Regions from separate parts of the Bradyrhizobium xenonodulans genome, predicted to be linked through region 3. Evidence: predicted binding sites of a transcription regulator. Region 3 holds the regulator's gene; each other region holds the start of a gene.
The links. Region 3 encodes LexA, which represses DNA repair genes until DNA is damaged. Its sites were predicted from a motif close to TGTTCNNNNTGTGTTCNG; they were not measured.
Positions count from the first base shown of each region.

Region 1: I3J27_RS30705 (ribonuclease T2 family protein) is a predicted target of LexA. The motif match lies at 2,745-2,762, and genes of this name have one in related genera.
Region 2: dinB (DNA polymerase IV) is a predicted target of LexA. The motif match lies at 3,327-3,344, and genes of this name have one in related genera.

Region 1 is NZ_CP089391.1:6,458,508-6,463,288, reverse strand. Features, by position in the region: gene I3J27_RS30720 (outer membrane protein) at 1-451, shown strand, start outside; gene I3J27_RS30715 (cold-shock protein) at 523-738, opposite strand; gene I3J27_RS30710 (23S rRNA (adenine(2030)-N(6))-methyltransferase RlmJ) at 1,024-1,884, opposite strand; gene I3J27_RS30705 (ribonuclease T2 family protein) at 1,998-2,699, opposite strand; gene I3J27_RS30700 (hypothetical protein) at 2,818-3,279, opposite strand; gene I3J27_RS30695 (hypothetical protein) at 3,464-3,757, shown strand; gene I3J27_RS30690 (DUF3617 domain-containing protein) at 3,802-4,332, shown strand; gene I3J27_RS30685 (ATP-binding protein) at 4,525-4,781, opposite strand, start outside.
Region 2 is NZ_CP089391.1:2,041,536-2,046,316, reverse strand. Features, by position in the region: gene I3J27_RS09665 (VOC family protein) at 112-999, shown strand; gene I3J27_RS09660 (DUF899 family protein) at 1,293-1,988, shown strand; gene dinB (DNA polymerase IV) at 2,049-3,296, opposite strand; gene I3J27_RS09650 (hypothetical protein) at 3,435-3,665, opposite strand; partial or broken gene I3J27_RS09645 (thiaminase II/PqqC family protein) at 3,887-4,132, opposite strand; tRNA gene I3J27_RS09640 (tRNA-Gln) at 4,519-4,593, opposite strand.
Region 3 is NZ_CP089391.1:4,353,755-4,358,535, forward strand. Features, by position in the region: gene I3J27_RS20485 (molybdopterin molybdotransferase MoeA) at 130-1,341, shown strand; gene lexA (transcriptional repressor LexA) at 1,518-2,219, shown strand; gene I3J27_RS20495 (hypothetical protein) at 2,501-2,701, shown strand; gene I3J27_RS20500 (hypothetical protein) at 2,892-3,326, shown strand; gene I3J27_RS20505 (GAF domain-containing protein) at 3,548-4,492, shown strand; gene I3J27_RS20510 (ComEC/Rec2 family competence protein) at 4,499-4,781, opposite strand, start outside.

The sequences.
Region 1 (4,781 bases), 2.1 Mb from region 3:
TTCGGTGAGCAACACGCCCGTGAAGCCCTCCGGCTTCGTCGGCGGCGTGCAGGCCGGCTACAATTTCCAGAACGGCCCGTTCGTGTTCGGCGTCGAGGGCGACATCCAGGCTGCAGGGGCCGACGACACCTTCGCGCCGTGGAAGTTCTCCAACCCCTGGTTCGGCACGCTGCGCGGCCGCGCCGGCTATGCCTTCAGCAACGTGCTGTTCTACGGCACCGCCGGCCTCGCCTTCGGCGAACTGCGCGCACAGACCTTCGGCTGGACGGAGTCGCACACCACCGCCGGCTGGACCATCGGCGCCGGCGCAGAAGTCGGCTTCGCGCCGAACTGGAGCGCCAAGCTCGAATATCTCTACATCGATCTGTCGACGAGCCAGTTCGCAATTACAGGCGTGTCAAACGGCTATAGCGCCAGCGTTGTGCGCGCAGGCGTGAACTATCACTTCTGATAGCTGAAGAAGAAAATACCGGACCAACCTCCCGGCCGCTTGCGGCCGGGACTTTTTTTGCGCCAGGCTCGCTAGGACAGGATGACCAAATTGACGGCCTTCGGTCCCTTCCCCTTCTTGTCCGGTTCGACTTCGAATGTGATACGCTGTCCTTCGGCAAGGTCCTTCAGTCCCGCCCGCTCAACAGCGGTGATGTGAACGAAGACATCGCGACCGCCGTCGTCAGGCTTGATGAAGCCGTAGCCGCGCTCGCCGTTGAAGAACTTAACCGTTCCCGTCATGGCCATCGGGAAACTCCCCCTCATTGCTCCTCCGTCGCGACGCAGACTCACGTCACGACATGACCGGGCCTTACGAAGCCCGGGAGCTGGCCATCCTTGGGCGGACCTTTCAGTCCGGTCGGATCTTTCTTAGGGCCTTCACTCCGCCGCAACCATTCGCGGAAGCGGAACGTAAAGCCAGTCACGCAAACAGCATAATACGGTTCTCTGCAGATTGACTACCGCTGCTGCATATTTTTCCCAAGAATGCCGGGATGTTACGGATGGGGTACCTCTAAGACTTCGGCACCTCTAAGACTTGGGTACCTCCAATCGGAATCTGGCAGCGCCGCCTTGTCCGAGCGGCATTTCCAGTTCGGGCAGGATCGTCTTGAGCTCGCCGTGCAGTGTGTAGGGCGGATTGACGATCAAGAGGCCGGTCGAGGTGAGAGCTGCACCGTCGGCTTGCGGCGCCACACTGAATTCGAGGCGCAGGCATTTCCCCGGCGGTTTTGCTGCGGCTGCGAGCCGCGCCACCGATTGCGCCAGCGCGTCGGTGGCGCGCCGGCTCTTGGCTGGATACCAGATTACATAGATACCGGTCGGCCATTTCGCGAAAGCCGCCGAGAAGGCTTCGCCGAGCCTGTCGAATTCGTCCTTCGCCTCGAACGGCGGGTCGATCAGCACCAGCCCGCGTCGCTCCTTCGGTGGCACGAAGGCCGGCAGCGCGACCCAGCCGTCGAGATCGACCACGCGCGCCTGTTCGTCGCGGCGCAGCACGTCGATCAGCGCCTTGCGCGCCTTCGGCTCGAGCTCGCAGGCGACGAGCCGGTCCTGCGGCCGGAGCAGGCCGCGCGCGATCAGCGGCGAGCCCGGATAGGCCTTGAGCTCGCCCTTCGGATTGAAGGCGCGGACGATGTCGAGATAAGGCTTGGTCAGCGCCACGGTCTCGTTCGACAGGCGCGCCTGCATCAGCCGCGCGATGCCGGTCAGCCACTCGCCGCCGCGGCGCGCTTCGTCGCTGTCGAGATCGTAGAGGCCGGCACCGGCATGGGTATCGATGACGCGAAATGCCCCCGGCTTGTCCTGGAGGTAAGTGATGATGCGCGCCAGCACGATGTGCTTGATGACATCGGTGAAGCTACCGGCGTGAAAGGCGTGGCGGTAATTCATGGCAAGATTGGCGGCTCGCAAGAGAGGATGCTCAGCATCTTCTACTCGTCATGGCCGGGCTTGTCCCGGCCATCCACGCGCAACCGCACGACATCACGGCCGTTGGATTTGACTCAACCACCCCTGACCGGCGGCATCGTCACCTGGTCGCGACGGCAGGCGCGGCGCTCGATCTCCTCGCAGGCGCGGAATTGCAGATCCTTGTTGAGGCAGATGCGGACCTCGGAGAGCCGGGTCCGGTTGCAGGTGACCGAGACGGCGGCATTGCTCAGGCCCGGATTGGCCTTGATGAAGGCCTCCTCCACCTCGCCCGGTGCCACGGTTTTGGCCTGCGACAGATCGAGATATTCGGCCGGGATCTTGATCGCGGCGCGCGCCTTGCGGATCGTCTCGAAATAATTGCGGCCGTCGAGCCCGGAGCAGGTGCCGTGCTTGTCCCACTCGTTGAAGATCAGGCCCGGCGCCGGCATTAGATCGAGCATCGAGGAGACGATGTTGCGGTTCAGCCGCGGCGAGGGCCGCTGGCAATATTCGGGGAAGCCGTTCTCATATTGCGGCCACAGCCCGTGCACCACGAACGCATAGGGCCGTCCGCTGCACTGCATCTGCGAGCGCCCGCCGCCGCGATCGCGCTCGGACGCCTCCTCGCAGAACGAGGGCGACCACGACAGCGACAGCACATAGAAATCGAACTCGCCGGGCGCGTTCTGCCGTTTGTCCTGGGCCTTTGCCCCGCCTGCGAGGGCGACCAGCCCGGCCGCCAATGTCAGCGATATCATCAGACGGGAAAACGACTGCAATCTAAAATGAAACATGGCGACGCCCCTCAACTAGACTGTGCAACCAGCCTAGCAGGCAACAAGAACATTTCAAGAACAAAATTCGAGCGGCGATCGTTCGGCCGCCCGACCGGTCCGAATCAGGGTTCGCTGATCAGGGCTTGGCGGCGCGGCAGGCCGGATTGTAGGCCCAATCGCGGTCGAGCCCGACCACGCACCATTCGACGCCATTGCCGTAACCGGCAAAGCCGCCATCCTCGATGATCGAGAAATGTACCTTGCGCACCTTGCCGTCGGTGAGCATGGCCTCGCCGGTGCAATAGCGGCGCGGAATGTTGTCGGACTGCCAGGGCCGGAATGCGGTCTCGCGAACGGCGGAGAAGCCGGTGATCTTCAACGAGGAATTCCAGAACGCGCTTTCCTTCTCCCAGAACTGGGTGGCGATCGTCGGCAGCGCCTTGTCGCAATCGGCGACGGCGCCGTCATAGCGCGGCCCGCTCAGCCAGAAGTTCAGCTCCAGCGGATTGGCGGCCCTGGCCTCACCGAGCGACAGCGCTCCGAACATGAGGCCGAGCACGGCGGCAAAGCGGAGCGATTTCAGGGAGGGGGCGCGCATGGGGCAATCCGGACTGCTGGGGCTTGCGAAGGTGGGACGGTGCCGCGAAGGCCGGGCGGGGTCAAGTGCAGCGCGGCAACACTTCGCCAGGAGTTGACCACATCGTCGCAGCCGGCAGGGCTTCAGTTCTTTCCACTTCGATCACGGCACCGTAAACTGGCGCCAATCAATTGGAGTAACGGGAATGCGAATCATTGCGGCCGCGGGCCTTCTTGCCTTGGGTATGATGGCGAGCCAGTCGGCACGCGCCGATATCCTTCCGGTCCCGCCGTTCAAGGGCAACGACACCGGCGGCATCATCGCCTATTCGATGGCGACCCAGGTCGATGCGCGTCAGGTCGCGGTCGATCACTGCGCGCGCTACGGCAAGGTCGTGAAGTTTCTGGCGGTGCAGGCCTATGAGGGCGGCTATATCTCGTTCTCCTGCCGCTGGGTGCCCTACGGCGCCGCCGAACAGCCGATCCGCACGCTCTACTGAGACGCTTTCGTAACACCGCAATCTCTCAGTCGGGAGCCACTCAGATGACGCGCAAACTCGCTTTGCTCGGCTCGGCCCTTTGCATCCTCGTATCGGCAGGCAGCGCCAGCGCCGACGATCTGCCGGTGCGCAAGGCCGGCCTGTGGGAATTGAAGATGGTCAGAACCGGCACGCCCGTGCCCGAGATGACCATGCAGCACTGCACCGACGAGAGCGTCGACAAGGAGATGAACAACAACGTCTCCCCGATGGCCAAGCAGATCTGCGCCAAGCAGGAGATCAAGAGGACCGCGACCGGCTATGTCAGCGATTCCGAGTGCAACGTCGCCGGCATCAGCACGACCTCGCATGCCGAGATCATTGGCGATTTCAACTCGGCCTATACGGTGAAGACCTCGTCGCACGCGCAAGGCGGCGCGGTAGGCGCGGCAGGCCGCGACACCACCACGACGCTCGAAGCCAAGTGGCTGGGCGCCTGCAAGCCGGAGCAGAAGCCCGGCGACATCGTGATGCCCGGCGGCTTCAAGATGAACGTGCGCGATATGGACAAGCTGAAGGCGCTGCTGCCGAAGTAGGCGAGATCGCCGCGCGGCCGGTGCGCACCCTCGCCCCGTTCTTACGGGGCGCGACGAGCTTCGCTCGCGCTGAGAGGGTTGGGGTGAGGGGCCTCTCTCCGCGCTTGAGATCGTCGTGAGACCTGTACCACCTCACCCGGATCGCAAGAGCGATCCGACCTCTCCCCGCAAGCGGAGGCGAGATAAGAGCGGCTACACCGGTATCCTCACGCTCGCCCTTAGTCCCCCCATCGGGCTGTCGCCGAGCGTGATGTCGCCGCCATGGGAGCGGGCGATGTCGCGGGCGATGGCAAGGCCAAGGCCCGTGCCGCCTTCGTCCTGGTTGCGGGCGTTGTCCAGCCGCAGGAACGGCTTGAACACTTCTTCGCGCAGATGGGCGGGAATGCCGGGGCCATCGTCGTCGACCGTCACGGTCAAATAACGGTGATCGCGCTGGCCGGTGATGGCGA
Region 2 (4,781 bases), 2.3 Mb from region 3:
AATTGTGCTCTAGAGTCTTATTTTGACGCGTTTTCTTTACGCGAACCGGTGTCCACTTCGCTTGAAAACGCTCTAGTATGCACCCGTCCGTCCTCAAGCCAGGGCTCATCCATGCCGCAACAATTCGACCGATCCGCAGAAGATCTCGGCAACGCCATCCATTTCGAGCACGTCAACATCCAGGTCCCGGACCAGCGCCTCGCCACGCTGTTCTACGTCACCGGGCTCGGGCTCACGCGCGATCCCTACCTGATGGTGTCCGACACCAACATGTGGATCAACGCCGGACGGAGCCAGTTTCATCTGCCTGATGGCAAGCCGCAGGTGCTGCGCGGCCATACCGGATTGGTGATCGAGGGGCGCGAGGCGCTGCTGGCGCGGCTCGCGTCAGTGGCGAAAAAGCTCGAGGGCACGGCGTTCGCGTTCACCGAGCACAATGACCATGTCGAGGCGATTTGTCCGTGGGGCAACCGCCTGCGCTGCTTTGAACCGGATGCCGCGCGCTTCGGGCGGATCGCACTCGGCATTCCCTATGTCGAGTTCGACGTGCCCATCGGCACTGCCAAGGCCATCTGCGCCTTCTATCCTGAAATCATGAACATGCCCGCGAGCCTGCGGAACGGCGACGGCACTGTTGCCGCCGTGAAGACGGGCCGCGACCAGGTTCTGCTGTTCCGCGAGACCGACCGGCCCCAGGGCGACTACGACGGCCACCATGTGCAGATGTACATCACCGATTTCTCCGGCCCGTACAAAAAGCTCCTGGCGCGCAACCTGATCTCCCGCGAGGACAATCAATACCAGTACCGGTTCTGCGACATCGTCGACCTCGACAGCGGCAGGCCGCTCTTCACCGTCGAGCACGAGGTCCGCAGCGCCACCCACCCGATGTTCATGCGCCCGATGGTCAATCGCAACCCGGCGGTCAACAACCGCAATTACGCGGCCGGCCACGACCAGTCGCTGTGGGCGATGGGTCCGGATCAATACGAGGGATAGGCGCTGGCTGGGGCGGGAGGGATCGAACCTCCGAATGGCGGAATCAAATCAGCTTGATTATTCTATGATTTCACGGCGCGTTGGAAAATGCGCGCAATTGCGCCCCAGCAAGATCAATAGCTTGGCAGTTGTTTCCAAATGAAGGGCGGCCTGCGCGACTTGAGCCAGTCCTCAACCTTTCCGCAGTTTGCGCGAACGAGAGGACGGTCTCGGCGAAGTTAATCTTTTGAGGTGTCGGAACGAGGCGGCGCCGGACGTCTTCACGGATATCGGCTCTAACCAGAGGTCACCCCATGGATAGTTCCATCCTGAAGGCTGCATCCGAACTTGCTCGTACGAACAAGGCGCATTTTCCCAACGAAACCGCCGATTATCGCCGCGCGCGGCAAGACCTCCTGACGGAGGAAATCGAGCTGCGTCGTCACATTGAGCGTGTCGCTGAGCAGCGCCGGGCGCTGCCGCTCGGCGGCGAGGTGAAGAAAAACTACGTGTTCGAAGGCGAGAACGGCAAAGCCAATTTCGCTGATTTGTTCGACGGCAAGCAGACGCTCGCGATCTACAGCTACATGTTCGGGCCGCAGCGGCAGACGCCATGTCCAATGTGCACCTCCTTCATGAGCACATGGGAGCACAAATTGCCTGACATCGAGCAGCGCATCGGATTCGTCTTCATCGCGCGGTCGCCGATCGCGCGATTGATCGAGGCAAAGAAAGCGCGCGGCTGGACACGGCACAAGGTCTTCTCTGACGTCTCCGGCGACTACACGCGCGACTACGTCAGCGCGGAGGATGCCGACGTGCCCGGCTACAGCGTGTTCACGCAGCGCGACGGCTCGATCCGGCATTTTTGGTCCGGCGAGATGAGCGGCACGATGGCCGACCCCCACCAGGATCCGCGCGGCGCGCCCGACATGGATCCGCTCTGGACCATTCTCGACACCACGCCAGAAGGGCGCGGCACTGACTGGTATCCAAAACTCGCTTACTGAGCGCTCCTGCTATGACTGACAATGCGTGGCGGCGGCTTCGTGGGCATGGACCGATGACGGTCACAGGTCCTTTTCGGCGAGTTCGCGAAACTCGTCAGGAACCGAACGAAAGATACCGAGCGCCACCGAGCCATACCCAATGGCGTCCCATCCAAAGCGATCACGGATCTTGTCAACGGCACGGTCGGCCGCCCAACGCGCCAAGCCTATCCTGCTGCCGGGGCGACAGGGTTCGTCGGGAAGCCCAAGCGGAAGTTCCAGCTCCAGATCCCAGTCCTCCTCGAGGTGCGAGACGGAGATGGCGAGGAGCGAAATGGTCTTCTCATCAGGGTGATCTGCGAGGACGGCACGCACCAGGTCCTCGGCAAGCGCGGCAAGGGTCACAGTCGCCGAGATTGGTGCGTCGAGTGTTACCGAGCGCGTAGCGGACTTCAGATTGGCGAAGCGAACACGGACCGTCACGGTTCGGCCCGGCCTCGCCTTGGCCCGCAGCCGGGTGCTGATCCGATCCGCAAGATGAAGCAGGGTCGGGCGAAAAAATTGCTCTTGGGCAGGCTTCCTGCCGAGCGCCGATTGCGCTCCTGCCGATTGGGCTCGGCGGTGAGCTTTGATTTGCCGTGGATCACGATTCCACGCCAGCGCTGCAAGTTTCTCCCCCGCGGCGGGACCGAGTAACCGCTCGAGCGACCGCCCCGGCGTCGTCGCCAACTGCCCGATCGTCAGCACCTGCATCTCGGCCAGCCGTGCCTTCGTGACGGGTCCCACTCCCCACATCAGTTCGACGGGCAGATGGTGAAGGAATTGCAGCTCGGTGTCAGGATCGACAATCACCAGCCCATCGGGCTTGGCCACTTGCGACGCAATCTTTGCAAGATGCTTGGTGCGAGCCACGCCGACCGAAATCGGAAGGCCGATCTCGGCCCGCACGCGTTGACGGATTGTCCTCGCAATTTCATCAGGTGGGCCGAAGAGATGGGTACAGCCGGCAACGTCGGCGAAGGCCTCGTCGATGGAAATACGCTCCACGAGTGGTGTGAAATCGCCGATCACCTTGATGGCGGCATCGCCCAATCGTTGGTACTCCTTGTAATGCCCGCTCACAAAAGTGAGTTGCGGACAGAGCTCGCGCGCTCGCCGTCCCGGCATCCCTCCGCGGACTCCGAAGGCCCTCGCTTCGTAGGAAGCCGCAAGCACGACGCCACCACCGACGGCGATGGGTTTGCCGCGCAACGACGGATCAAGCAGCTGCTCTACCGAAGCATAGAAGGCATCAAGGTCAGCATGAAGAATGGTGGCTGTCGCTGCCATCCGACCATTCGCCCATGACGTTCGAGGACCCAGAACATAATGAGAACACTGGCGGCACGAGTCAAGCGGATCTGTCGATTGATCGGCCTGATATCGGCCTCGACAGAAATCGGGGTCGGACATCAGGCGCGCGCGAGCCTATTCAGCAGTTAGTCCAAGTTGCTTGACGGCCATCCTGGATATCTCTGCCGGATCGCGAACACCCTTGGCGCCAATCTCAATTACCTTTCTTGCGACCAGGTCAGCAAGGGGATCATCCCGGCGATCAATCAAGCTCAGCGAATGCAGTGCGTGGTCGAATGCGCGGGTCAAGATCTCTATTTCGTCCGTCTCCAGCTTGGTGTCTTGCAGCAAGCGTCTGATCGGCATCGCTCAATCCCCTATGCCAACCCAAGTTGTAGCACAGGAACATTGCAGGGAACATCATACCGACAGCGCCAATTCCATGAGTCCTTTGCGACGATGGCCTTGCCCAAGGCGTGTGATTTCGCGGGAAAATCAAAGGTCATTCCAACAAACGTACCCGTTCAACCTGGATTGAACCCGCAATAGGTTTTCGCTTTGTCGGAATGGTGTAGGTGGGGGCGATGGTTCAGCTCGACGTCGAGGATGGCCGCGAGGACGGCCGCCCCTTCACGCATGTCGGCAAGCTTCGGCGATTTGTAGACCGAGAGCGCGTAGGCGCCAGCAAACTCGATGAGGAACAGGTAGTCCTAGCAAGGTAATGACGAAACGCCGCTTCGGGAGCGAACCATCTACCCGTCCGTGAAGGGATGCTCGGTGTAGGCCCGCCACTCAGCGGATGCTTCTGTCTTTAGACGCTCGAAGAAACTCACGATCTTTTTCGCCTGGCTTGCTTTCCCGTGAACGCCGTTGGCTCGCTACCGATAGCGCGTTGCACGATGACCCAATTCGCTTGCCATCGGTGGCCGGGACAACGCGCACGAAGCGTAACGAACGTGGTCGAATTCCACGGAAAGTCGATCCCGCCCGCAACGTCAACGGCATGGTCGAAAGCTTGCAACGCAGACAGCGTTCATCCGCTCAATTCGCATTTTGATAAGTCGAGCGACGTTCAACGCGCAACGACTTTCGTCTTCCTCCGACCAAAAGCGAAACCAGCACAGAATCTCCAAATGCGAGGCAAACAAGAATTTCCAAATGCGCTGGAAATTCCGCCTTGAGCAAAGCTGCTTTCGCAACAAAATCAGCGCGTCGGGTCTGGCTGGGGCGGGAGGGATCGAACCTCCGAATGGCGGAATCAAAATCCGCTGCCTTACCGCTTGGCTACGCCCCAACAGGCGACCAGGGAACGGGGCGGAAGAACTGGCTACCGCAGATTCCCTCAGGTCGCAGCCGGTCTATAGGGAGAGCAGCGGCATTTCAACCGCCTGGAGGGCCAAAATACCACGGGCGCCGGCCCGGGACGCGCCACTCCTTATTATAGGCCCCGGCAGGGGGCCGGTGCGGTCCCGTATCGCGGCC
Region 3 (4,781 bases):
GCAAAGATAAGCTCAACGGGTGCCAAAGGGAAGTGTAGCGCGGTAAGCGATTCCCGCCCCGTTTTGCTTCGGCTCCTCCACTCGGCTAGAACTCAACCACGACACCTTCGATTTGTGGGAGTTTCACCCGTGGCCCTCATGCCGGTTTCCGACGCGCTCGCCGCGGTGCTCGCCGGCGCGGAGCCGCTGCCTGAAGAGATGGTAGCTCTCGACCAGGCCTTCCATCGCGTGCTCGCGCGCGACGTCGCGGCGCGGCGCACGCAGCCGCCGCAGGCGATGTCGGCGATGGACGGCTATGCGGTGCGCGCGGCCGACGCTGCAAAGATCGATTCCCAGCTCAACGTGATCGGCGAAGTCGCGGCGGGCCGGCCGTTCGCCGGATCGGTCGGCACCGGCGAAGCGGTGCGGATCTTCACTGGCGGCGTCGTTCCCGATGGCGCCGACGCGGTCGTGATCCAGGAGGACACGGTTGTCGACGCCAAGCGCATCACGATCAAGGAAGCCGCGGTGCCAGGACGGCACATCCGGCCCGCCGGCGTCGACTTCCGCGAGGGCGACGTGCTCCTGCGCAAGGGCAGCCGTCTCACCGAGCGCGACCTCGCCCTCGCCGCGGGCATGAACCACCCGCACCTCGCCGTCCACCGCCTTCCCAAGGTCGCGATCCTCGCCACCGGTGACGAGCTGGTGATGCCGGGCTCGACGCCCGGTCACGGCCAGATCGTCTATTCCAACGGCTACGCCCTGCACGCGCTCGCCCGCAGCGAGGGCGCGGATACCGTCGACCTCGGTATTGCCGCCGACACGCTGGAGGCCACCACGGCCGGCATCCGCCGCGCCCGCGAAAGCGGCGCCGACATCCTGATCACGACCGGCGGCGCCTCGGTCGGCGACCACGATCTGGTGCAGCAGGCGCTGAGGGACGAAGGTATCTCGATGGCGTTCTGGAAGATCGCGATGCGGCCGGGCAAGCCGATGATGAACGGGCAGCTCGGGGCGATGCGCGTGATCGGCCTGCCCGGCAATCCGGTGTCGTCCTACGTGTGCAGTTTCCTGTTTCTCGTCCCGCTGATTCGTGCGCTGTCGGGTCGCTCAGTGATTCATCATCGCCGCGAGCGCGCCGTGCTCGGCCGCGACGTCGGCGCCAATGATCAGCGCGAGGATTATCTGCGGGCGCGCCTGGAGATGCGCGACGACGGCGCGCTGATTGCTGTTCCGGTCAATCACCAGGATTCCTCGCTGCTTGCAAATCTCGCTGCGGCACAGGCACTTCTCGTGCGCGCACCATTCGCACCGAAAGCCGAGGCCGGCACGCCTTGCGAGGTGTTGCGACTGCCCGTCTGAACGCTTCGTTCGCGTGCGTTCCGCGAACTTTGTCGCGTTCACGGTAAATTAAGCAGTTGCGGAACATGTATCGAACATATAGTGTCCGTTCATGATTTGTTTCGAGGATGTAGCGGCTTATCGCTGAATTCATCGTCTCGGAATCGAACGACATCAACCGGGGGATTTTGGTCGAGATGTTAACGCGCAAACAATACGAGCTCCTGCGGTTCATCAGCGAACGGCTGAAGGAAAGCGGCGTGCCGCCCTCCTTCGACGAGATGAAGGACGCGCTCGACCTGCGCTCGAAGTCGGGCATCCATCGCCTGATCACCGCGCTCGAGGAGCGCGGCTTCATTCGCCGCCTGCCCAACCGCGCCCGCGCCATCGAGGTGATCAAGCTGCCCGAGCTTCAGGCGGCCGCCGGCAACCGTCGCGGCTTCACGCCGAGCGTCATCGAGGGCAATCTCGGCAAGGTGCGGACGACCTCCAGCCCGCCCGCCGACGAGGGCGAGCGCCCTGTCGCGGTGCCCGTCATGGGCCGGATTGCGGCCGGCACGCCGATCGAGGCCTTGCAGACCCGCAGCCACACCATCAGCGTCCCGCCCGACATGCTCGGCTCGGGCGAGCATTACGCGCTCGAAGTGCGCGGCGATTCCATGGTGGAGGCCGGCATCCTCGACGGCGACATGGCGCTGATCCAGCGCAACGAGAGCGCCGACACCGGCGACATCGTGGTGGCGCTGATCGACGACGAGGAAGCGACCCTGAAGCGCTTCCGCCGCCGCGGCGCCTCGATCGCGCTCGAGCCCGCCAATGCAGCCTATGAGGTCCGCATCCTGCCGCCCAACCGGGTGAAGATCCAGGGCAAGCTGATCGGGCTGTACCGGAAGTACTGATGGCGAGGGTACCTCGTATTGGAGGTACTTGGTTATCGCAGGTACTTGGTATCGAAGGTACTTGGTATCGAAGGTACTTGGTATCGAAGGTATTTGGTATCGAAGGTATTTGGCGCGATCGACGATCGCCCTCAACGATTGGAGCGGATGATTGTCCGCTCCCGCTGGATAGTCTTTCTGGTTTCGCGCAGATTATCCGGCCGCTCCTCCGGCGCTAGATCCTCGGCACGCCGCACGAAGCAAGCGTTGCTTCGCGGCCTTGACTGACCGAGGAGACGACCATGCGCAACATCATCGTGGGTACAGTCGCGGCGGCGCTGATGGCAGCATCAGCGTCGCAAGCCTTCGCCGCACCATCGCGTCACCATGTCCGCAAGGAGATGGCAGCCAGCGCGGAGGTCCGCAGCGCGCGTCATGCGATCGAGCAACCGTCGCAGCCGGGCTGGCAATACTCCGGTTGGTCGGCACCGGCAGGGCGTTGACACGCGCCACCGAAATGCACGGGCGCAGGCTTTGTTCCTAACGGATTCGGGAAAGATAATGTGATCGCGGCCTGCCGCGGCGAGCCGCAGATTTGCCTACAACCGGGCAGAGCCTTCATACTTTCACTCTGATGGAGGCTTGCGCCTCGGGAAGAGACGCGGGTCGCCATCTCTGCATGAGGAGCACCCGATGTGTGACTACAGCCTGCATGCCGTCGCGTCGCGTCCCGCCGAAGTCGGCGAGACGGTCGTCACGACAACCTTCCGCGGCACCTCGACGCGCGGCTTTGCCTCCGCGGCCGATCCGACCGTCGCGGTCTGTCTGCTGCCGGGAACGGAGCTCGCCTTCGCCGACAACGTCCGCTACGACAATCGCTGGATCTGGACGCGCACCGTCAACTCGCGCGTCGGCAAGTTCGGCAAGATCGATCCCCACATTCCCGATCGCCATCATGACGCGATCGAATTCCCCGACGGCAAATACGTGCTGGTGACGCAGCTCGTTGAAGGCCAGCGCGCGACCGTCCTGCAACTGCCCGTGACTCAGCCGGTTGGCGAGCGCGAGCACAAGCCGGAGATCATCGCCGACAGCCGGCCGACCATCACCCGCCTGCCGATCGGGTGACGCGGCCTTCCCCGCCGCCAGGCTGGGGCCAGGATTGAAATCGCCATCGCCGGCCGAGGCCGGCGAGATGGTTTGGTTGCGTTTCAAAAATCCGATCCGGCGGGTCAACTCGCCATACCTTCCACCGCACGAAGTTTGCGCTGTCCTGCCTGAATTTTGAACGTCCGTTCCACAGCCAGATGGCCGATGCTGTTCCCGGCTTGAGGCGGCGGACACGTTCGATGAAAACCTTCATTCGCGTCGTTGAACTCTGGGTACCCGACCGGACGCGGATGCGGCTGGAATTCGGCGGCGGCCTCTACGGCGACGAGGGCCTCTCCGCCTTCAGGTCCGTCAGCGAAACCTTGCGCTTCGGATATGACGAAGGCCTTCCCGGCAAGGCCTGGGCCAGCGGCCATCCCGTGATCCTCACAAAATTCGCCAACTCCTATTTCAAGCGAACCGACCAGGCCCTCGCGGCCGGCCTGACCTGCGGCGTGGCGGTGCCGGTGTTTGCAGGCGAATTCCTCCAAGCCGTCATGGTGCTGTTCTGCGGTGACGACGAGGCGCATGTCGGCGCGATCGAGCTCTGGCACAACGATGCCGACATCTCCCACGAGATGGGGCTCGTCGACGGTTATTACGGCACTGCCGACATGTTCGAATTCAACTCCCGCCACACCAGATTTCCGCGCGGCTTTGGCCTGCCCGGACGCACCTGGAAGGCCGGCATGCCGCTCATTATCAAGGATTTGCACGACGCCAGGAGCTTCCTGCGCTGGGAGGACGCCGCCAAGGTCGGGATCAATCTCGGCGTCGGCGTGCCCTATCGGACCGGCACCAACCAGACCTTTGTCCTCACATTCCTCTCGGCGCAGGCAACCCCGATTGCGCGACGCTTCGAGATCTGGGTCCCGAACGAGGCCCGTTCGGCATTGATCTTTCGCGCCGGCGATTGCAGCGCGCAGACCGACCTCGCTGCGCTCTACGCAACGAAATCCATCGCCAAAGGCGAAGGCAGCATCGGCGGCGCCTGGGCGACCGGCATGCCCGCGCTCAACGAGGATCTCGCGCATGACGGCTCGATCGCGGGCGCCGAGGCCCGCGCAGCCGGCTTCCGCCGGATGGTGGCCTTGCCGGTCATCGGCAGCACGGCACTCGACGCCATGCTGGTCTGGTATCTGTAGCGCCGCTCAATCCTCGGCTTGCAGGTCCGCCTCGGACGGCGTCGCGTCCCGATTGCGGGACGCGGCCGCCGGCGGCGCAAGGCTCGCCCCGAAATCACTCTCGCGCGCGATGGCCGGCGACCACGGGCGGTCGGTGCCCCTCGGCTTCACCGCCTGCACCGCAAAGCCGTCGCCGCGCTGCGTCAGCGCCAGTGCGCCCTGCCCTGCAAGGCGCTGACGATCGACCACCATCGCCGCGCAATCCGGCGGCGCGGGCCGCGCCGTCACCACCAGCGCGGCCCGGCTGCAA